DNA from 3 places in the Streptomyces sp. NPDC014861 genome. Region 3 is predicted to be linked to each of the others. Evidence: riboswitches for the same ligand, from Rfam matches in the RefSeq annotation. Region 3 holds a riboswitch; each other region holds the start of a gene.

Region 1 (7,144 bases), on a different contig from region 3:
GTCATCGTCGAGCTGAAGTGCGAGACGGACTTCGTCGCCAAGGGTGACAAGTTCCTGGCCGTCGCCAACGCGCTCGCCGCCCACGTCGCCGAGACCAAGCCGGCCGACATCGCGGCCCTGCTCGCCTCCGAGATCGAGGCCGGCAAGACCGTGCAGGCCTTCGTGGACGAGGCCAACGCGAACCTGGGCGAGAAGATCGTCCTGGACCGCTTCGCGGCCTACGCCGACGGCTACGTCGCCGCGTACATGCACCGCACCATGCCCGACCTCCCGCCGCAGATCGGTGTCCTCGTCGAGCTCGACAAGGAGAACGCCGAGGTCGCCAAGGGTGTCGCGCAGCACATCGCCGCCTTCGCGCCGAAGTACCTCACCCGTGAGGACGTCCCGGCCGAGGTCGTCGAGTCCGAGCGTCGCATCGCCGAGGAGACCACCCGCGCCGAGGGCAAGCCCGAGGCCGCGATCGCCAAGATCGTCGAGGGTCGCGTGAACGGCTTCTTCAAGGACGCCACGCTGCTCGGCCAGCCGTACGCGCTGGACAACAAGAAGTCCGTCCAGCAGATCCTGGACGAGGCCGGTGTCACCCTGAAGCGCTTCAGCCGCATCAAGGTCGGCATCTGAGTCCTTCGCCCACGCGACGGACACCGGACCCGGGTAGGGTCTGAGACAGTCGTCCCGCCCCGCGCGGGACGACCGCAGATGTGACGAGGAGGCCATTGCCGTACGGGAAACCCACGAGGACCCAAGGCAATGGCCTCCTTCGTATGTGCACGAGGAGAACTCCATGAATCAGGGCGCCGTACAGGGCGACGACAACAGCGGCAAGAAGCTCGGCCGCTACATGCTGAAGCTGTCCGGGGAGGCCTTCTCCGGCGGTACCGGTCTCGGAGTCGACCCCGACGTCGTGCACGCCATCGCGCGTGAGATCGCGGCCGTCGTCCGAGACGGCGCTCAGATCGCGATCGTGATCGGCGGCGGCAACTTCTTCCGCGGCGCCGAGCTCCAGCAGCGCGGCATGGACCGGGCCCGCTCCGACTACATGGGCATGCTCGGCACCGTGATGAACTGCCTCGCCCTCCAGGACTTCCTGGAGAAGGAGGGCATCGACTCGCGCGTGCAGACGGCCATCACCATGGGCCAGGTCGCCGAGCCGTACATCCCGCTGCGCGCCGTGCGCCACCTGGAGAAGGGCCGCGTGGTCATCTTCGGCGCCGGCATGGGCATGCCGTACTTCTCCACGGACACCACCGCCGCCCAGCGCGCCCTGGAGATCGACGCCGAGGCCCTCCTCATGGGCAAGAACGGCGTGGACGGCGTCTACGACTCCGACCCGAGGACCAACCCCGCCGCGGTCAGGTTCGACGCGCTGGAGTACAGCGAGGTCATCACCCGCGACCTCAAGGTCGCGGACGCCACGGCCATCACGCTGTGCCGCGACAACAAGCTCCCGATCCTCGTCTTCGAACTGCTCGCCGAGGGCAATATCGCGCGCGCCGTGACAGGTGAGAAGATCGGCACGCTCGTGAGCGACCAGGGCACCCGGGCCTGAGCACGTCTCCCACCGGGAACCGCCCCTCACGGGGCTGGACGACAGCCCTGCCGGTCGTACACCGTGCAGGACACAACGCGACGACACGCAGGAGCATGTGGTGATCGAAGAGACCCTCCTCGAGGCCGAGGAGAAGATGGAGAAGGCCGTCGTGGTCGCCAAGGAGGACTTCGCCGCGATCCGCACCGGCCGTGCGCACCCGGCGATGTTCAACAAGATCGTGGCCGACTACTACGGCGCCCTCACTCCCATCAACCAGCTGGCCTCGTTCTCGGTGCCGGAGCCGCGCATGGCCGTGGTGACCCCGTTCGACAAGAGCGCGCTGCGCAACATCGAGCAGGCCATCCGCGACTCGGACCTCGGCGTCAACCCGAGCAACGACGGCAGCATCATCCGTGTGGTGTTCCCCGAGCTGACCGAGCAGCGCCGCAGGGAGTACATCAAGGTCGCCAAGGGCAAGGCCGAGGACTCCAAGATCTCGATCCGCTCCGTGCGCCGCAAGGCCAAGGAGACCATCGACAAGCTCGTCAAGGACGGCGAGGTCGGTGAGGACGAGGGCCGCCGCGCGGAGAAGGAGCTCGACGACACCACCGCGAAGTACGTGACGCAGGTGGACGAGCTGCTGAAGCACAAGGAAGCCGAGCTGCTCGAGGTCTGATGAACGACTCATCCTGGGGGGCGCCGGCGGCCGGTTCAGGCCTCGGCGGACCCGACCAGGGGCCTGCCCCGGCGGGTCCCGCCCACGATCGGCACCGGGCGGCGCAGACTCGCCCCATGCCCATCGTGCCCGACGTACCCGCCGGCGGATTCCAGGACGGACACGGTCGGGGGGACGCTCACCCGGGCGGCCCCCTGTTCCGTGACGAGACGCCGCACGAGCACCCGCAGGAGCCCATGCCCAGCCCCGTCCCGCCTCCTCCGCCGCCCGCGGCCCCCGCGCCGCGGCAGAAGAAGAACGCGGGCCGGGACCTGGGGGCCGCCATAGGGGTCGGCGTCGGTCTCGGGGCAGTGATCATCGTGTCGCTGTTCATCTGGCCGCCGGCGTTCATCGGCGTCGTGGCGGTGGCCGTGGTCGTCGGTCTGTGGGAGCTGACCTCGCGGCTCCAGGAGCGCAAGGCGATCAAGGCACCGCTGGTGCCGCTCGCGGTCGGCGGCGCGGCCATGGTCGTCGCCGGGTACGTGCGGGGCCCCGAGGGCGCCTGGGTCGCGATGGCCCTGACAGCGCTCGCGGTGCTCGTCTGGCGGATGACGGAACCCCCCGAGGGGTATCTGAAGGACGTCACGGCGGGTGTCTTCGCCGCGTTCTACGTACCGTTCCTGGCGACCTTCGTGGCGCTGCTGCTGACCGCCGACGACGGGCCGTGGAGGGTGCTGACCTTCCTGCTGCTCACGGTGGTCAGCGACACCGGCGCGTACGCGGTCGGCTGGCGGTTCGGCAAGCACAAGCTGGCGCCGCGGATCAGCCCCGGCAAGACCCGTGAGGGCCTGTTCGGCGCGGTGGCCTTCGCGATGGCGGCCGGCGCGCTGTGCATGCAGTTCCTGATCGACGGCGGCACCTGGTGGCAGGGGCTCGTCCTCGGCCTGGCGGTGGCGGCGAGCGCGACGCTCGGCGACCTCGGCGAGTCGATGATCAAGCGGGACCTGGGCATCAAGGACATGGGGACGCTGCTCCCCGGTCACGGCGGCATCATGGACCGGCTGGACTCGCTGCTGCCGACGGCGCCGGTGGTGTGGCTGCTGCTCGCGCTGTTCGTGGGCACGGGCTGAGCGGGCGCCGCGCCGTCCGCCGGCGGTGGCCGGGAGGACGGTCGTGATCTCCGTCGGAGCGGGTTGACGGACAACGGGTACTCTGGAAGGGCTCGGGGCGTGTGTCCCGGGCCCTTTCGTCGTCCTCGCCGCCGCGGGGACGGTCCAGTGAGGTCGCTCCGGCACCAGCGTGCCGTGCTCCCCGCCGTCGCGGGACGTCCGACCTCGTGCCTGTTTGAGGAGAGACGCCGCCGTGGCTCGTCCGGCCCCCGGAGAACTCACTTTCGTCGCCCCGCGCGGAGCCAAGAAGCCGCCGCGGCACCTCGCCGACCTCTCGCCCGCGGAGCGGAAGGAGGCCGTCGCCGCGATCGGCGAGAAGCCGTTCCGCGCCAAGCAGCTGTCGACCCACTACTTCTCCCGGTACGCGCACGACCCGGCGGCGTGGACCGACATCCCGGCCGCCTCGCGGGAGAAGCTGGCCGGGGAGCTGCTGCCGGACCTGATGTCGGTGGTGCGGCACATCTCGTGCGACGACGACACCACCCGCAAGACGCTGTGGCGGCTGCACGACGGCACGCTCGTCGAGTCGGTGCTGATGCGCTACCCGGACCGGGTGACCATGTGCATCTCCTCGCAGGCCGGCTGCGGCATGAACTGCCCGTTCTGCGCGACCGGGCAGGCGGGGCTCGACCGGAACCTGTCGACCGCCGAGATCGTGCACCAGATCGTGGACGGCATGCGGGCGCTGCGCGACGGCGAGGTGCCGGGCGGTCCGGCGCGGCTGTCGAACATCGTGTTCATGGGCATGGGCGAGCCGCTCGCCAACTACAAGCGGGTCGTCGGCGCCATCCGCCGCCTGACCGACCCCGAGCCCGACGGGCTCGGGATCTCCCAGCGGGGGATCACCGTGTCCACGGTGGGCCTGGTGCCGGCGATGCTGCGCTTCGCCGACGAGGGCTTCAAGTGCCGGCTCGCGGTGTCGCTGCACGCCCCGGACGACGAGCTGCGGGACACGCTGGTGCCGGTGAACACGCGCTGGAAGGTGCGGGAGGTGCTGGACGCGGCGTGGGAGTACGCCGAGAAGTCCGGGCGCCGGATCTCCATCGAGTACGCCCTCATCCGGGACATCAACGACCAGGCCTGGCGGGGTGACCTGCTGGGCAAGCTGCTCAAGGGCAAGCGGGTGCACGTCAACCTGATCCCGCTGAACCCGACGCCGGGGTCGAAGTGGACCGCGTCGCGTCCCGAGGACGAGAAGGCGTTCGTCGACGCCATCGCCCGCCACGGCGTGCCGGTGACCGTCCGTGACACCCGGGGCCAGGAGATCGACGGTGCCTGCGGGCAGCTGGCGGCCTCCGAGCGCTGACCTTGTACTCTGTGCTCGAACACACCTGCATATTCCGACAGGGGAGCGCCACAGCGCTGAGAGTGCGGTAACCGTAGACCGCAGACCCTCTGAACCTTGCCCAGGTCATTCTGGGTAGGAAGTTCGGTCGTAACTCGAGCTGTTGCGCCCTGCCCGCGTCCGGTCCCCGGCCGCGGGCAGGGCCGCGTCTCTTCCTGGTCCCACCCAGGAGGACAACCGATGCACACCAAGAAGGCAGCCGCCGTCGCGCTGGTCGCGGCGCTCGGCGTCACGAGCCTCGCCGCCTGCTCCACCGAGGACGTCCGCGAGGGCGCGGGCAAGACGGGGGAGCCGGCGCCGAAGTCCGTGACCCTCGTGAGCCACGACTCCTTCAACGCCTCCAAGGAGGTGCTGGCGGAGTTCACGAAGCAGACCGGATTCACCGTGAAGGTGCTGAAGGCCGGCGACGCGGGCGAGGCCGTCAACAAGGAGATCCTGACCAAGGGCTCCCCGCAGGGCGACGTCTTCTTCGGCGTCGACAACACGCTGCTCTCCCGCGCCCTCGACAACGGCATCTTCGAGACCTACGAGGCGAAGGGCCTGGACCGGGTCCCGGAGGCCTTCCGGCTCGACAAGGAGCAGCGGGTCACGCCGATCGACACCGGCGACATCTGCGTCAACTACGACAAGAAGTACTTCGCGGACAAGAAGCTGGCGCCGCCGCAGACCTTCGACGACCTCGCGAAGCCGGAGTACAAGGATCTGCTGGTGGTGGAGAACCCCGAGCGGTCCTCCCCGGGGCTCGGCTTCCTCCTCGGCACGGTCGCGCAGTACGGCGACGAGGGCTGGCAGGACTACTGGAAGAAGCTCAAGGCGAACGGCGTGAAGACCGTCGACAGCTGGGAGCTGGCCTACAACCAGGAGTTCTCCGGCTCGGCCGGCGGCAAGGAGGCCAAGGGCGACCGCCCGCTGGTCGTCTCCTACGCCTCCAGCCCGCCGGTGGAGGTGCTGTACGCGGAGCCGCAGCCGAAGGAGGCCCCGACCGGGGTGTCCGCCGGCACCTGCTTCCGGCAGATCGAGTTCGCGGGGCTGCTGCACGGGGCGAAGAACCCCGAGGGCGGGAAGGCGCTCATCGACTTCCTGCTCTCGAAGAAGTTCCAGGACGACATGCCGCTCCAGATGTTCGTGAACCCGGTGGCGAAGGACGCCGCGCTGCCCGAGCTGTTCACGAAGCACGGCGTGGTCGTGGAGAAGCCGCAGACGATGGCGCCGGAGAAGATCGCCGAGAAGCGTGAGGCGTGGATCCAGCAGTGGTCGTCGCTCCTCAAGTGAGGCGTGGCCGCGGGGGGAGCGCGGCGCGGCTGGGCCTGATGGTCCTGCCGGTCGCGTTCTTCGCGGTCTTCTTCGCCTGGCCCGTCGTGTCGATCGTCGAGCGCGGGCTGCGGCCGTCCGGCGCCTGGGACCTGGGCGTGATCGGGACGACGCTGGGCCGGCCCGACATCCTCGGCGTGCTCGGCTTCACCGTGTGGCAGGCGGCCGCCTCCACCGGTCTGACGCTGCTGGTGGCGCTGCCGGGGGCGTATGTCTTCGCCCGCTTCGACTTCCCGGGGAAGAGCGCGCTGCGGGCGGTCGTCACGGTGCCGTTCGTGCTGCCGACCGTGCTGGTCGGCACGGCGTTCCTGGCGTTGGTGGGGCGGGGCGGGTTCACCGACGCGCTGTGGGGGCTGCGGCTCGACACGACGGTGTGGGCGATCCTCCTCGCGCACGTCTTCTTCAACTACGCGGTCGTCGTCCGGACGGTCGGCGGACTGTGGGCGCAGCTCGATCCGCGGCAGGAGGAGGCGGCGCGGGTGCTGGGCGCGTCGCGGTGGACGGCGTGGCGGGCGGTGACACTGCCGGCGCTGGTGCCGGCGGTGTCGGCGGCGGCCCTGATGGTCTTCCTCTTCACCTTCACCTCGTTCGGTGTCGTGCAGATCCTCGGCGGGGACGGGTACACGACGCTGGAGGCGGAGATCTACCGGCAGACGGCCCGGCTGCTCGACCTGCGGACGGCGGCCGTGCTGACGCTGGTGCAGTTCGTGGCGGTCGGCGCGATCCTCGCGGTGCACGCGCGGACGGTGCGGCGGCGGGAGACGGCGCTGCGGCTGGTGTCCCCGGAGCTGACCGCGCGGCGGCCGAGCGGCTTCGGCCAGTGGGCGCTGCTCGGCGGGGTGCTGGTGTCGGTGGCGGTGCTGGTGGTGCTGCCGCTCGGGGTGCTGGTGGAGCGGTCCTTCGCCACGCCGGAGGGGTACGGGCTGCGCTACTACCGGGCGCTGGGTTCGCTGGACGAGGCGGGGACGTTCCTGGTGCCGCCGCTGGAGGCGGTGGGGAACTCGCTGCGGTACGCGGTCGCGGCGACCGCGATCGCGGTGGTGATCGGGGGGCTCGCGGCGGCGGCGCTGACCAGGCGGGCGGGCCGGCTGGTGAGGGGTTTCGACGCGCTGCTGATGCTGCCGCTGGGTGTGTCG
Region 2 (7,144 bases), on a different contig from region 3:
AAGATCGAGGACTCCCTCGCCCGCTGGCGGGACGAGATCGGTGTGCCGGTCTACTTCGCCCTGTACCACGAGGGCGAGATCGAACTCGTCTCCGTCGCGGACACTGCCAACTCCCCCGCGGTCGAGGAATGGGCCGACTTCCGGGAGACCGGTCACGCGCATGCCATCGGGCAGTGTCTGCTCAGTCAACTCGATCTGAAAACTCGTCAAGACCACCTCGATCGCCATCCGGTCGAAGCGATCACTCCGTACACGGTGAGTAATCGCCGGATGCTTTTGGAGCGTTTGGGTAGTTTGGGGCGAATGGAGCCCCTGGTGGAGCGTCAGGAATATGCGCTGGGCACGGTCTGCGCCGCAATCCCCGTCACAGTGGGCTCCATGGCCGCCACTCTGGCCATTTCCCTCCCTCTTCACCAGGAAGAACGGTTGCTCCCAGCAGTCGAGCGACTACGCACGGAGATCGGAAGTCTCTTCAGTTCGCTCGCCTTCTCTATCAGTATCTGAAAAATCACTCCTTGTGATCTGCTAGCGCGTACAGCACGATTGCGTCAAGAGGGCCACGGGGGATCATTCCTGGCCGTTTCGGTCACAGCTTTCAGCAGCTGTGTTTACACAACTGCTCCATCTACTGCGGGGTACATGATGCGAGAGTCGGTTCAGGCCGAGGTCCTGATGAGCTTCCTCGTCTCGGAGGAGCTCTCCTTCAAGATCCCGGTCGAACTGCGATACGAGACCCGGGATCCCTACGCGGTGCGGATGACCTTCCACCTTCCCGGGGACGCGCCCGTCACGTGGGCGTTCGGCCGGGAGCTGCTGCTCGACGGGATCAACCGCCCGAGCGGTGACGGCGACGTCCACATCGCCCCGACCGAGCCCGAGGGGCTGTCGGACGTCTCCATCCGGCTCCAGGTGGGCGGCGACCGCGCGCTGTTCCGGGCCAGCGCCCCGCCGCTCGTCGCCTTCCTCGACCGCACGGACAAGCTCGTCCCGCTCGGCCAGGAGCAGACGCTCGGCGACTTCGAGGACAGCCTGGAGGCCGCGCTCGGCCGGATCCTCGCCGAGGAGAGCGCGGGCCCGGCCTGACCGACGCCCTCCGTACGCCTGACGCCGGCGCCCGTTCCGTACGGCCGACACCGGCGCCTCGCTCCGTACCGCTCACAGCAGAGTCCCGTTCCGTACGGCTCGCAGCGGCGTCCCGCTCCGCGCTGCCGACACCGGCGCCGCGATCCATACCCCCGACACCGGCGTTCCGTTGCACGCTGCCGGCACCGGCGTCCCGATCCATACCCCAAACAGCGGGGCCGCTATCCGTATCCCCGGCAGCGGAGGCGCGATCCGTACCTCCGACAGCGGTGTCCGATCCGGGTGTCTGAACACCGGCGTACCCCGATCCGTGGGGCCGGGTGCGTGCCCCGATCCGTGGGGCCGGGTGCGCGCCTCGATACGTGAGGCCGGGTGCGCCTCCCGATCCGTGGGGCCGGGTGTGCCCCGATCCGTAGGGCTGCCGTCGAGGCGGAAGGGTCCCGTACGGGCGTCGTGCGCGCGTCACTTGGCGCGGCGTCGCCGTCCGCCGCGGCCCGGAGTCCGGGCTCCTGCCTCCTCCGCCGGACGGTCGGCCGACACCACCAGAGCCGCGAGCGCCGTCGTGACCGGCACCGAGGCGACCAGACCGATCGACCCGACCAGGGTCCGGACGATCTCCTCCGCCACCAGCTCGCTGTTGGCCACCGTCCCCATGCTGCTCTGCGCGATGGTGAAGAGCAGGAGCAGCGGGAGCGCGGCACCGGCGTAGGCCAGGACCAGCGTGTTGACCACCGAGGCGATGTGGTCGCGGCCGATCCGGATGCCGGCCCGGTAGAGCGCGCGCGGACCCATCCGCGGGTCGGCCTGGTGAAGTTCCCAGACCGCCGAGGTCTGGGTGACGGTCACGTCGTCCAGGACACCGAGCGAACCGATGATCACACCGGCCAGCAGGAGGCCGGACATGTCGATCTCCGGGTAGAGACCGTGGATGAGCCCGGTGTAGTCGTCGGTGTTGCCGCTGAGCGAGGCCCAGCCGATGAAGAAGGACCCGAGCAGTCCGATCAACAGCAGCGAGATCAGGGTGCCGAGGACGGCGACCGAGGTGCGGGCCGACAGGCCGTGGCACATGTAGAGCGCGATCAGCATGATCGCGCTCGATCCGACCACCGCCACGACCAGCGGGTTCGACCCCTCCAGGATCGCGGGGAGGATGAAGAGCGTGAGCACCAGGAAGCTCACCGCGAGCGCGATCAGGGCCATCACGCCCCGCATCCGGCCGACGAGCACGACCGCGAGCGCGAAGATGCCGGCGAGGACCGCCATCGGCACCTTGCGGTTCACGTCCGTCACCGAGTACTGCAGGTCCCGCGGGGCGTCGGGGGCGTAGGCGACCACCACGCCCTGTCCCTCGTCGAGTTGGCGCGGGGCGTCCGGCTGCACGATCTCGGTGAACCGGCGCCCCTTGTCGGGACCGCTGGTGATCTCGATCGTCGCCTTCTCGCACTGCCCCTGCTGCCCGTTGACCGCCTCGCGGCCCTGCGGGGTGGTCGTGTCGCCGGTGGGCGGCACCTGCGCCGCGTTCACGTCCTTGCAGTCCACCCGCTCGACCGCGACGACCTTCCCCTGTTCGGTCTGCCGGTCGAAGCCGACGCCGGTCCGCTCGTGCGCCGGCGTGCCGCCGGGCCAGAGCACCGCGAGACCGACGACCACGGCGGTGGCGAAGGGGATGAGAACGGCGGCGATGACCCTGCGCAGATGACGGGAGACGGGCGCCGCGGGCCCGTGACTGTGGCTGTGCCCGTGCCCGCCATGGCCGCCATGCCCGCCATGGCCTCCGTGGCCGGGCCCGCCTGGACCGCCGCCGGCACCTGGGCCCGCACCACCGCCCTGACCGCTGGGACCACCGCCTGGGCCGGGCCCGTTCCCGTGCCCGTTTCCGTGGTCGTGGCCGTGCGGATCGGGGGTCTGCTGCGAGGAAGTCACCGACCGATCATCGCAAGAACGGAGGGGGCCCACTGTTCAGCACGCCCGGGAGGGCGCTAGCGTGGTGGCACCTTTGCACACGCGGGAGCTCGGAGCACCGGGCTGAGAGGGCGCTGATCACCGTACGCGGACACGTACGGGAGGAGGCTGCGCCGACCGCCGAACCTGTTACCGGGTAATGCCGGCGTAGGGAGATTCGGTCTCATGACCATTCAGGATGCACGCACGCCTGCCTCCGACCAGAACGACGCCGACGGCGAGCGCACGCCGGGCTGGCACAAGGGGTACGTCGAGGGCTCCCGCCCCGACATCCGGGTACCGGTCCGCCAGGTCCACCTCACCAACGGCAAGGACGTGACGCTGTACGACACGTCCGGTCCGTACACCGACCCCGGCGTCGACACCGACGTGCGCCGGGGCCTCCTCCCGCTCCGCGAGAACTGGATCATCGCGCGCGGCGACACCGAGGAGTACGCGGGCCGCCCGGTCCGCCCCGAGGACGACGGCATCAAGCACACCTCGCCGCGCGGCGGTGGGCTCAAGAACCTCGACGCGGTCTTCCCCGGCCGTCCGCGGCTGCCCCGCCGGGGCCGCGCCGGGCAGGCCGTGACCCAGCTCGCGTACGCCCGCCGGGGCGAGATCACCCCGGAGATGGAGTACGTGGCGATCCGGGAGAACGTCTCCCCCGAGGTCGTCCGCGAGGAGATCGCGGCGGGCCGCGCGGTGCTGCCGGCCAACGTCAACCACCCGGAGATCGAGCCGATGATCATCGGCAAGCGGTTCCTGGTGAAGGTCAACGCCAACATCGGCAACTCCGCGGTCACCTCCTCCATCGAGGAGGAGGTGGAGAAGATGACCTGGGCGACCCGCTGGGGCGCCGACACGGTCATGGACCTGTCCACCGGCCGCAACATCCACACCACCCGCGAGTGGGTGCTGCGCAACTCCCCCGTGCCGATCGGCACCGTGCCGCTCTACCAGGCCCTGGAGAAGGTCGACGGCAGGGCCGAGGACCTGACCTGGGAGATCTACAAGGACACGGTCATCGAGCAGGCCGAGCAGGGCGTGGACTACATGACCGTGCACGCCGGCGTGCTCCTGCCGTACGTGCCGCTCACCGCGCGCCGCAAGACCGGCATCGTCTCGCGCGGCGGCTCGATCATGGCCGCCTGGTGCCTCGCGCACCACAAGGAGAACTTCCTCTACACGAACTTCGAGGAGCTCTGCGAGATCCTGGCGGCGTACGACGTCACCTACTCGCTCGGTGACGGCCTGCGCCCCGGCTCGATCGCGGACGCCAACGACGCGGCGCAGTTCGCGGAGCTGAAGACGCTCGGCGAGCTCAACACGATCGCCAAGCGCCACAACGTGCAGACGATGATCGAGGGCCCGGGCCACGTCCCGATGCACAAGATCAAGGAGAACATCGACCTCCAGCAGGAGATCTGCGAGGAGGCGCCGTTCTACACGCTCGGCCCGCTGACCACGGACGTCGCGCCCGCGTACGACCACATCACCTCCGGCATCGGCGCCGCGATGATCGCCTGGTGGGGCACGGCGATGCTCTGCTACGTCACGCCGAAGGAGCACCTGGGCCTGCCGAACCGCGACGACGTGAAGACCGGTGTCATCACGTACAAGATCGCGGCCCACGCGGCCGACCTCGCCAAGGGGCACCCCGGTGCCCAGGAGTGGGACGACGCACTCTCCGACGCACGGTTCGAGTTCCGCTGGGAGGACCAGTTCAACCTGGCCCTCGACCCGGACACCGCCCGGGAGTTCCACGACGAGACGCTTCCGGCGGAGCCCGCGAAGACGGCGCACTTCTGCTCGATGTGCGGCCCGAAGTTCTGTTCGATGAAGATCTCGCAGGACATCCGCCGTGAGCACGGTGGCACCCAGGAGGAGATCGAGGCCGGCATGGCGGAGAAGTCCGCCGAGTTCGCCGCCGCCGGCAACCGCGTCTACCTTCCCCTGGCCGAGTAGCGGGAGCGACTCGCGCCTCCGGCCGAGCAGCGGTTCGGGTCCCTGGCCGAGCAGTTGCCCGCGTCACCTTGATCCCCGGCCCGCGGTCCACGGGGGGACCGCGGGCCGGTCCGCGTCACGGGGCCATTTCGCGGGGCCGTTTCACAGGGCCATTTCACGGGGCCGGGTCACGGGTCCGCGTCGCGGGTTCCGTTCCGGAGGCTGCGTTTCACGGGGCCAGGTCACGGGCTCCGTGTCAGAGGCTCCGTTTCACGGGGTCGGTGTCGGGGGCGGCGGGTCAGGGAGGGGTGCGGGATCGGGTCCGGGGGCCGGGGCCGGGGTCGGGGTGCGCTCGGGGGTGTGCCCGGTCTCGGGGGTGGTGAGGGCGGCCTGGAGGAAGGGGACGACGCCGCGTTCGAGCAGGGCGTGGCGCCAGTCGGCGCGGGCCCGGGTGAGCTCGTCGTCGGGGACGTGGCTCTCGGCCGGGCTGTTGCGGAGCGCCGTGAGCAGGAGGCCGACGCCCGCGCAGAGGAGGCCGGCGGCGGCGAGGGCGCCGAAGACCAGGCCCGCGGTGAGCAGGGTGGTGCCGAGGGCGGCGGCCGGGACGAGCAGGTGGACCACGGCGCCGACCAGGAGAAAGATCACGGACGCGCTGCCCGCGAGGACCGGCACGAGCGTGGTGAGGACCGCGACGGCGCCCGGCGACTCGTCGGGGGCGGGGGTCCGCGGCCGGTTGGACGCGGCGCGGCACTGCTCGCGCACCTTGACGAAGTGCTCGTACTCGCTCGCCGCCGCGGCGGTGATGAGTGCTGTCGCGTTCAGCGCCATCACCCGGAGCTGGGCGGCCGTCAGCCGCGTTCCCGCTCCGGCGAGTTCCGGCCGTTCCGGCGCGGTGCGCAGTGCCTCGTCGAGGACGCGCTCGTAATCGGCGCGGTCCTCGGTCAGCAGGTGCGGAGCCACGTTCATGTGCATCCCCCGATGCTCGGTGGGCCGGGACCGACCGTGGAGAACGGCGGTCCGGGCGGAAGCGGAGGAGAGCCTGCCTACCTAGGGAGACCGATGGTAGGGCCGTGAGCGGGCGTGCTGACAGGGGGTTTCCGGAAATCGCCTGTACCGGATGCGCTGGGTGAGAGTCAGTCCCCCAGGGGGAGTTGGACGACCAGCAGCTTTCCGGCCATGGTGACGCCGCCGTCCATCGCGATCGCGAGCCCGTCGGCGTAGACGTGCGGGCCCTCGACGGCCGGGCGGGAGTCCTCCTCGCCATCCTCCGTGCCGACCTGGCCGAGGAGGTACGGGATCGGGCTGTGGCCGTGCACGATCCGGGATCCGCCGTAGGTGCCCAGCAGCTCCTGGACGGCCTGCGGGCCGGCCTCGTCGCGGAAGGCGAAGCGCTTGGTGAACTTCCGGAAGAGGTCCCAGACCTCGTCGGCGTCGTTGCGCCGGATGATCTCGTGAACGGTCTCGTTGACGTCCTCGATGGTCTGGCCGTAGTCGAGGTACGCGGTGGTGTCCGAGTGCAGCAGCAGGTGGTCGTCCTCGTGGACGACGGCGTCGAGACGGGACATCCACTGCAGGTGGACGTCCTGGAGGCGGTCCATGTCGTGCTTCTGCCCGCCGTTGAGCAGCCAGGCCGCCTGGAAGGTGGCGGTGCCGGCCCCGGAGTTGACCGGGGTGTCGCCGAAGCGCTTGGCGCCGATGAGGAGCAGCTCGTGGTTGCCCATGAGGGCCTTGCAGTACCCGCCGGCGGCGGCGGCCTCGGCGGAGAGCCGCATGACGAGGTCGATGACGCCGATGCCGTCGGGCCCGCGGTCGGTGAAGTCGCCGAGGAACCACAGCCGGGCGTTGCCCGCGGCCCAGCCGCCGTTCTCGTCGATCAGGCCCTGGGCGTGGAGGGCCTCGACGAGTTCGTCGAGGTAGCCGTGGACGTCGCCAACGACGAAGAGCGGGCCGGGGCCGTCGCCGGTGGGCGCGGGCGCCGGGGCGGCGGCCGGGGCGACGGGCACCTGGACGGTGTCGCCGCGCTGGATGACCGGGAGGTCGCGCTCGGTGGGGGTGTAGCCGTCCGGGAACTCGGCGGGGTAGCCGGCGCCGGAGTGGACCTGGGTGACGCGGGGGAGCGGCGCGGGGTGCGCGGCCGCTGCGGCCGGCGTGGGTACAGAGGCCGATGCGGGGG
Region 3 (7,144 bases):
CGAGGCGGTGGAGGCGGACCACGTGGTGGTCGGCGCGCCCGTGCCGGAGCTCTACCGCGAGCAGGTCCTGCCGTGGCGGTACAGCGACGAGTGGACGCACTTCCAGCGGCACGGCACCAGCCGTCTGACCGTCCTGCTGGCCCTCCGCGGCTCCCGCGAGGAGGGGGCGGCGCACCGCACGGTGGTGCACGGCGACGGGGAGGGCGGGCGGCCCACGGTGACGGTGCTGCGGCCGGACGATCCGGCGTTGCGGCCCGACGCGGACCACGAGTCGGTGACGGTTTCCGCGCTGGTCCGGCCGCAGTCGGAGGAGGAGTCCCGGGAGTTCGCCGCGCGGATGGTCGAGGCCGCCGCGCGGGCCGTGCCGGGACTGGCCGAGCGGCTGCTCTGGCAGGAGGTCCGCACCCCGGGGGACGTACGGGCGGCGACGGGGACGGCCGAGGTGCCGGGCCCCGCGCTGGCGGACGCCCGCGGGGAGTGGCTCCCGGCGCCCAATCTCTCCCCGGTGCCCGGGCTGTACTTCGCCGGCGGCTGGTCGCATCCGGGCGGCGGGCTCGCCCACGCGGGCATGTCGGGCGCGCTGGTGGCCGGGCTGATCGTGGAGGGCGCGGAGTTCCGCGGCTCCCGGTGACCTGACCCGACCGGACGGCCTCCCGGCCGGGCCTCCTCCTGGACAGGACGGCGCCCGGCCGGACAGGGCCTCAGTAGCGGTACCGGGACTGCTCGTCGGGGTGCTGTTCGTAGCCGTACTGGCCCGGGGCGTGCGCCTGGGGCGGCTGCTCGTCGGTGTCGCGCTGCTGCGGGACCCAGACTCCGCCGGGCGGGGTGTCGTAGCTGTACGAGGGGGCGGCGTAGGAGTCGCCGTAGTACGAGGTGTACTGCTGGCCGTCGGTGCCGGGGCCGATGTACGGGTCGGAGTAGGCGGCGTACTGCTGCGGGGCGCCGCTCGCGCCGTAGTCGTAGCCGGGCTGCTGCTCGTAGCCGGGCTGCTGCTGCTCGTACCCGGCGGCGTAGGTGTCGTACGCGGGCGCGGGGGTGCCGGCAGGCGCGTAGCCGCCGGAGTCGTGACCGGCGCCGTCGTAGCCGTCGGTGCTGCCGTAGGCCGCGGTGCCGTAGGCGCCGGGGTCGTACGCGCCCGTGTCGTAGCCGCCGTACGCGGGAGCCTGCTCGGTCCGGTCGGGCTGCCCGCCGCCGTAGACGCCGTACTGGCCGGTGTCCTCGGGCAGCGGCTGCGGCTCGTAGACGGACGGCTGCTCGGCTCCGGCGCGCAGTTCGTCGGCGTCGGGCCCGGGGGCGTGGGCCGCGGCGGAGTCCTCGTAGGAGAGGCCGGAGACTTCGAGGGTGGGGCCCGCATCGACGGCCCGGCCCGCCTTGCGGCGGCGGCTGGCGCCGGGGTTGCCGCCGATCGCCCAGCCGGTGGAGAAGCCGCGGCGGAAGGAGAGGGTGACGAAGGTCTGGCCGACGGCGAAGGCGACCGCGCCGGCGATGATCACCACCGTCGACGCCAGCAGCACGCCGACGACCACGCCGAGGAAGCCGCAGAAGGCGAGGATCCGCCAGCGCAGTCGGGCCTTGTACTGGAGGAGCACCTCGCCCAGCAGCCAGAGCGCCACCAGACCGAACGCGATGTAGAGGACCGTCGTCCACCCCATGCCCCGAAGCCCCTCTCTACGGCCTCCGCCGCGGGTCGGGGCGGGTACGACCGGTCAGGACTGCTGGTGCAGTCCGAGATTCTCGTAGATCTCGAGCGTCGCGGTGGAGCTGTTGAGCGTGATGAAGTGCAGTCCCGGGACACCCTCGTCCAGCAGGCGCGCGCAGAACTCCGTCGCGAACTCGATACCAATGGAGCGTACAGCGGCGGGATCGTCCTTGACCGCGAGGATGCGTTCTTTCACATCCGCGGGGAAGGCGGCGTTGCTGAGCTGGGGCAGCCGGTCGAGGGTCTTCACGTTCACGACGGGCATGACCTCGGGGATGATCGGGGTGTCGCAGCCCGCCTTCTCGACGCTGTCGCGCAGCCGCAGGTAGTTCTCCGGGTCGAAGAACATCTGGGTGATCGCGTAGTCGGCGCCGGCCCGGCACTTGTCGACGAAGTGCCGGATGTCGGTGTCCCAGTCGGCGGAGCGGGGGTGCATCTCGGGGAAGGCGGCGACGCCGACGCAGAAGTCGCCGGACTCCTTGATGAGCCGGACCAGGTCGGCGGCGTAGCGGACGCCCTCGGGGTGCTCGACCCAGTCGCCCAGCGGGTCGCCGGGCGGGTCGCCGCGCAGGGCGAGCATGTTGCGAATGCCGGCGTCGGCGTACTGCCCGAGGACGTTGCGCAGCTCGGCGACCGAGTGGTCGACGGCGGTGAGGTGGGCCACCGGGGTGAGGATGGTGTCCGAGGCGATCTTCTGGGTGGCCTTGACGGTGCCGCCGCGGGTGGACCCGCCGGCGCCGTAGGTCACGGAGACGAAGCTGGGGCCGACGGCCTCGACGCGGCGCAGGGCGTTCCAGAGGCCCTGCTCGCCCTTCTCGGTCCGGGGCGCGTAGAACTCGAAGGAGTACGACGTGCTGCCGGAGGCGAGGATCTCGCGGACCGTGCGCGCGCGGTCCGAACGGACGGAAGCGGTTCCAAGGGCCATACCGGCAGGTTAGACGGGGTCCAGGTGGCGCGGAAACCGCGTCCGAGTGGTGGACACGTTTTCGGACACCGGTACGACGCCTTCCGGGCGGTTCGCGCCGCCGGAAGGCGTCGTACCGGGGCCGGACGCGCGGAAGCCGGCGTCCGGTCGCCTTCCGGGCGGTTGCTCCGTCCGTGAGGCGTCGTGCCCGCCGCGGGTGTCAGGCGTCCGCGCGCTCCCGGACGCGCTTGGCGAGGGACGCGGCGGCCGCGGCCGGGTCGTCGGCCTCGGTGAGCGCGCGGACCACGACGATCCTGCGGGCGCCGGCGTCCAGCACCTGGTCCAGGTTGGTCTCGTCGATGCCGCCGATGGCGAACCAGGGGCGGTCCTGGGCGAGCCCCGCCGCGTACCGCACCAGGTCGAGGCCGGGGGCGTACCGTCCGGGCTTGGTGGGGGTGGGCCAGCAGGGGCCGGTGCAGAAGTAGTCGACGCCGGGCTCGGCGGCGGCCGCGTCCACCTCGGACCCGGCGTGGCAGGAGCGTCCGATCAGCACCTCGTCGCCGAGGACGGCGCGGGCGGCGGGCACCGGCAGGTCGCCCTGGCCGAGGTGGAGGACGTCGGAGCCGATCGCGTGGGCGACGTCGGCCCGGTCGTTCACGGCGAGGAGCTTGCCGTGCCGGCGGGCGGCCTCGGCGAAGACGGCCAGGTGCTCCAGCTCCTCGCCCGCCTCCATGCCCTTGTCGCGGAGCTGCACGATGTCGACGCCGGAGGAGAGCACGGCGTCCAGGAAGGCGGGCAGGTCGCCCTGGCGCTTCCGGGCGTCGGTGCACAGGTAGAGCCGGGCGTCGGCGAGCCGCTCACGAGGTGTGGGCATGGTGGTTCCCCCCGTCGGGTGGTGCCGGTGCCGCGGCGCGGGGCCGCGGCACCGGCGGTGCTGGTCCGGTGTGTCAGACGGCGAGCGCCTGGGCGCGGCGCTTCACCTCCGTACCGCGATTCTCGCCGAGGGCCTGCGCGGGGGTGCCGGGCAGGGTCGGGTCCGGGGTGAAGAGCCACTCCAGCATCTCCTCGTCGGAGAAGCCGTCGTCCCTGAGGAGCGTCAGGGTGCCGGCGAGGCCCTTGACGACCTTGTCGCCCTGGATGAAGGCGGCGGGCACCTGGAGCGCGTTGTTCTCTCCGCGGCGCACGGCGATCAGCTGGCCCTCCTTCACCAGCTGCCGCACCCGCGTCACCTCGACGTCGAGCATCTCCGCGATGTCGGGGAGGTAGAGCCAGGCGGGGACGAGAGCATCGATGTTTGCGTCAATCTCGGTCACGGGACAAGCCTGCCATCCGGGACCGACAGCCGGTAGTCGGGCCACCCCCGTCGCCTCCGTCCGGGGGTCAGGAGCCACTCCGGAGGACCGCCGACTTGAGCGGGACGGCGGGGTCGGCGGCGCGCTCGGGGTCGACGGCGGCGCCGGCCTCGATGAGTCTGCGCCCCTGGGCGAGGTCGCGGGGGCGGCCGACGGCGAGCAGCGCGACCAGCACCCCGTCGCGCAGCCAGAGCACCGACCAGGAGCCGCCGGAGGAGTCGCCGCGCCGCACCAGGGTGTCGGCGCCGGCGTGGTGGCCGGCGTACTGGACGAAGCGGCCGAACTGCTCGGACCAGAAGTACGGGACGGGGTCGTACGGCTGCGGCTCCGCGCCCTCGGAGCCGGTGATGCAGGCGGCGACCGTGCGGGGGCCCTGGAGGGCGTTGTCCCAGTGGTGGACGAGGAGCCGTTCGCCGTAGCGGGCGGAGGGGAAGGAGGCGCAGTCGCCGACCGCGTACACCTCGGGCAGCGAGGTACGGAGGCGGTCGTCGGCCGTGACGGCGCCGCCGGGGTCGAGGGCGATGCCGGAGCCCGCGAGCCAGTCGGTGGCGGGGCGGGCGCCGATGCCGACGACGACGGAGTCGGCGGGCAGCTCGCGGCCGTCGGCGAGGACGACGGCGCCCGGCCGGACGGTGGCCACGCGCGCGTGGGTGAGGAGTTCGGCGCCGCTCTCGGCGTACCAGCCGGCCATGGCGGTGGTGACCTCGGCGGGCAGGGCGCCGGCGAGCGGCAGGGCGGCGGCCTCGACGACGGTGACGGCGCAGCCGGCCTCGCGCGCGGCGGTGGCGAACTCGGCGCCGATCCAGCCGGCGCCGACCACGACGACGGGGCCGCCGCCCGCGAGGACGGGGCCGAGGCGGACGGCGTCGTCGAGGGTGCGCAGCAGGTGGACGCCGGGGACGCCCTCGGTGCCGGGCAGCGTGAGCGGGTGGGCGCCGGTGGCGAGGACGAGGGTGTCGTACGGGAAGCGTCCCGCCTCGGTGACGAGCTCGCGCTCGGCGGGGCGCACCCCGGTGACGTCGAGGCCGAGCCGGAGGTCGACGCCGAGGGACTCGAAGTCGACGTCGAAGGCGGAGTGCTCGGCCTTGCCGAGGAGGACGGCCTTGGAGAGCGGGGGCCGGTCGTAGGGCTGGTGGGGTTCGGCGCCGATGAGGGTGACGGGGCCCTCGAAGCCCTGCTCGCGCAGGGCGACGGCGGTCTGCACGCCCGCCATGCCCGCGCCGACGATCACGACGTGCCGCTGGGTCTGCTTCTGCTCGCTCACCCGTCCACCTTACGCAGCTGACGATCCGTCAGGAAGGGAGGTGCCCTGTGGCACCCCGGCCGCGGGGGCTAGGGTGGCGGGCACAACCACTCGCGGGAGCCCGGACGCACCGGGCTGAGAGGGGGGCTGGCCGGCCTCCGACCGTACGAACCTGATCCGGGTCATGCCGGCGAAGGGAGGGGCGGGAACGCCCATGCGTTCTTCCGAAGCACACCAGAACGAGCCGACCTCACGCCCGACCGGGCCGACCACCGACGTGCTCGTCGTCGGAGGCGGCGTCATCGGCCTGGTCACGGCCTGGCGGGCGGCCCTGCGCGGGCTGAGCGTCGCGGTCATCGACCCCGACCCGGGCGGCGGGGCCGCGCGGGTCGCGGCCGGGATGCTCGCCGCCGTCACCGAACTGCACTACGGCGAGGAGACCCTCCTCGGGCTCAACCTCGCCTCGGCGGCGCGCTACCCCGCGTTCGTCGCCGAGCTGGAGGAGGCCTCCGGCCTCGACGTCGGCTACCGCGCCTGCGGCACCCTCGCGGTCGCGCTCGACACCGACGACCGGGCCCACCTGCGCGAACTCCACGCCCTCCAGACCCGCTGCGGGCTCGCCTCCGAGTGGCTGAGCGGCCGCGAGTGCCGCCGGCTCGAACCCATGCTGGCGCCCGGGGTGCGCGGCGGGCTCCGGGTGGACGGCGACCACCAGGTGGACCCGCGCCGGCTGGCCGCCGCGCTGCTCACGGCCTGCGAGCGGGCCGGGGTGGTCTTCCACCGGGCGCTCGCGGAGCGGCTCGTCGTGGCCCGCGAACGGGCGCGCGGGGTCGTCCTCGGCGACGGCACCGAGCTCGCCGCGGGCCTGACCGTGCTCGCCGCGGGCAGCCTCAGCGGCCGGCTCGCGGGCGTGCCCGAGGCGGTGCTGCCGCCGGTCCGCCCGGTGAAGGGCCAGGTCCTGCGGCTGCGGATCCCCGCCCCGTACGCCCCCTTCCTCTCCCGCACCGTCCGGGCCGTGGTGCGCGGCAGCCACGTCTACCTGGTGCCGCGCGAGAACGGCGAGCTGGTCGTCGGCGCCACCAGCGAGGAGCTGGGCTGGGACACCACGGTGACCGCCGGCGGGGTGTACGAGCTGCTGCGCGACGCCCACGAGCTGGTCCCCGGCCTCACCGAGCTGCCGCTCACGGAGACCGTGGCCGGACTGCGCCCCTGCTCCCCCGACAACGCGCCGGTGCTCGGGCCGAGCGCCCTGCCGGGTCTCCACCTGGCCACCGGCCACTACCGCAACGGGATCCTCCTCACCCCCGTCACCGGCGACGTCATGGCGGAGGCGCTCACCACGGGCGTCCTCCCCGAAGAGGCGCGCCCCTTCTCCCCCCACCGTTTCCCCACCGCTCTGCCCGTACGTCAGGAGCAGCCCGCATGAACGTGTCCGTGTCCGTGAACGGCGAGCCGCGCGCCCTCGCCGCCCCCGTCTCCCTGGCCTCCCTGGTCGCCGGCCTCACCACCGCCCCCGCCGGGGTCGCCGCCGCCGTCAACGAGGCGGTGGTGCCGCGCGGCGAGTGGGCGACGACGCTGCTCGCCGACGGCGACCGGGTCGAGGTCCTGACCGCGGTGCAGGGAGGCTGAGCGCGATGTCCGACGACGTGTTCGTCCTCGGCGGTACGGAGTTCTCCTCCCGCCTCATCATGGGCACCGGCGGCGCCCCCAGCCTGGACGTCCTGGAGCGCTCGCTGGTCGCCGGCGGCACCGAGCTGACCACGGTCGCCATGCGCCGCCTCGACCCGACCGTGCAGGGCTCGGTCCTCTCCGTCCTGGACCGGCTCGGCATCCGCGTCCTGCCGAACACGGCGGGCTGCTACACGGCGGGCGAGGCCGTGCTGACCGCCCGGCTGGCCCGGGAGGCGCTGGGCACCGACTGGATCAAGCTGGAGGTCGTCGCGGAC

The links. A riboswitch is a leader RNA that binds a small molecule or an ion and turns the genes downstream of it on or off. The one in region 3 is predicted to bind thiamine pyrophosphate.
Region 1: linked by a shared signal. The riboswitch ahead of ACF1BN_RS16795 (thiamine ABC transporter substrate binding subunit) and the one ahead of thiO (glycine oxidase ThiO) in region 3 are both predicted to bind thiamine pyrophosphate.
Region 2: linked by a shared signal. The riboswitch ahead of thiC (phosphomethylpyrimidine synthase ThiC) and the one ahead of thiO (glycine oxidase ThiO) in region 3 are both predicted to bind thiamine pyrophosphate.

What each region holds. Positions count from the first base shown of each region.
Region 1 is NZ_JBIBWV010000007.1:99,027-106,170, reverse strand. Features, by position in the region: gene tsf (translation elongation factor Ts) at 1-618, shown strand, start outside; gene pyrH (UMP kinase) at 782-1,546, shown strand; gene frr (ribosome recycling factor) at 1,647-2,204, shown strand; gene ACF1BN_RS16805 (phosphatidate cytidylyltransferase) at 2,204-3,313, shown strand; gene rlmN (23S rRNA (adenine(2503)-C(2))-methyltransferase RlmN) at 3,546-4,658, shown strand; TPP riboswitch at 4,688-4,797, shown strand; gene ACF1BN_RS16795 (thiamine ABC transporter substrate binding subunit) at 4,878-5,969, shown strand; gene ACF1BN_RS16790 (ABC transporter permease) at 6,008-7,144, shown strand, end outside.
Region 2 is NZ_JBIBWV010000018.1:60,921-68,064, reverse strand. Features, by position in the region: gene ACF1BN_RS27965 (IclR family transcriptional regulator) at 1-504, shown strand, start outside; gene ACF1BN_RS27960 (SsgA family sporulation/cell division regulator) at 643-1,083, shown strand; gene ACF1BN_RS27955 (YibE/F family protein) at 1,546-3,039, opposite strand; TPP riboswitch at 3,078-3,216, shown strand; gene thiC (phosphomethylpyrimidine synthase ThiC) at 3,211-4,992, shown strand; gene ACF1BN_RS27945 (hypothetical protein) at 5,242-5,943, opposite strand; gene ACF1BN_RS27940 (metallophosphoesterase) at 6,105-7,144, opposite strand, start outside.
Region 3 is NZ_JBIBWV010000004.1:324,244-331,387, forward strand. Features, by position in the region: gene ACF1BN_RS10960 (phytoene desaturase family protein) at 1-631, shown strand, start outside; gene ACF1BN_RS10965 (hypothetical protein) at 702-1,652, opposite strand; gene metF (methylenetetrahydrofolate reductase [NAD(P)H]) at 1,707-2,624, opposite strand; gene thiE (thiamine phosphate synthase) at 2,824-3,477, opposite strand; gene ACF1BN_RS10980 (Rv2175c family DNA-binding protein) at 3,551-3,916, opposite strand; gene ACF1BN_RS10985 (NAD(P)/FAD-dependent oxidoreductase) at 3,984-5,219, opposite strand; TPP riboswitch at 5,302-5,415, shown strand; gene thiO (glycine oxidase ThiO) at 5,413-6,624, shown strand; gene thiS (sulfur carrier protein ThiS) at 6,621-6,827, shown strand; gene ACF1BN_RS11000 (thiazole synthase) at 6,833-7,144, shown strand, end outside.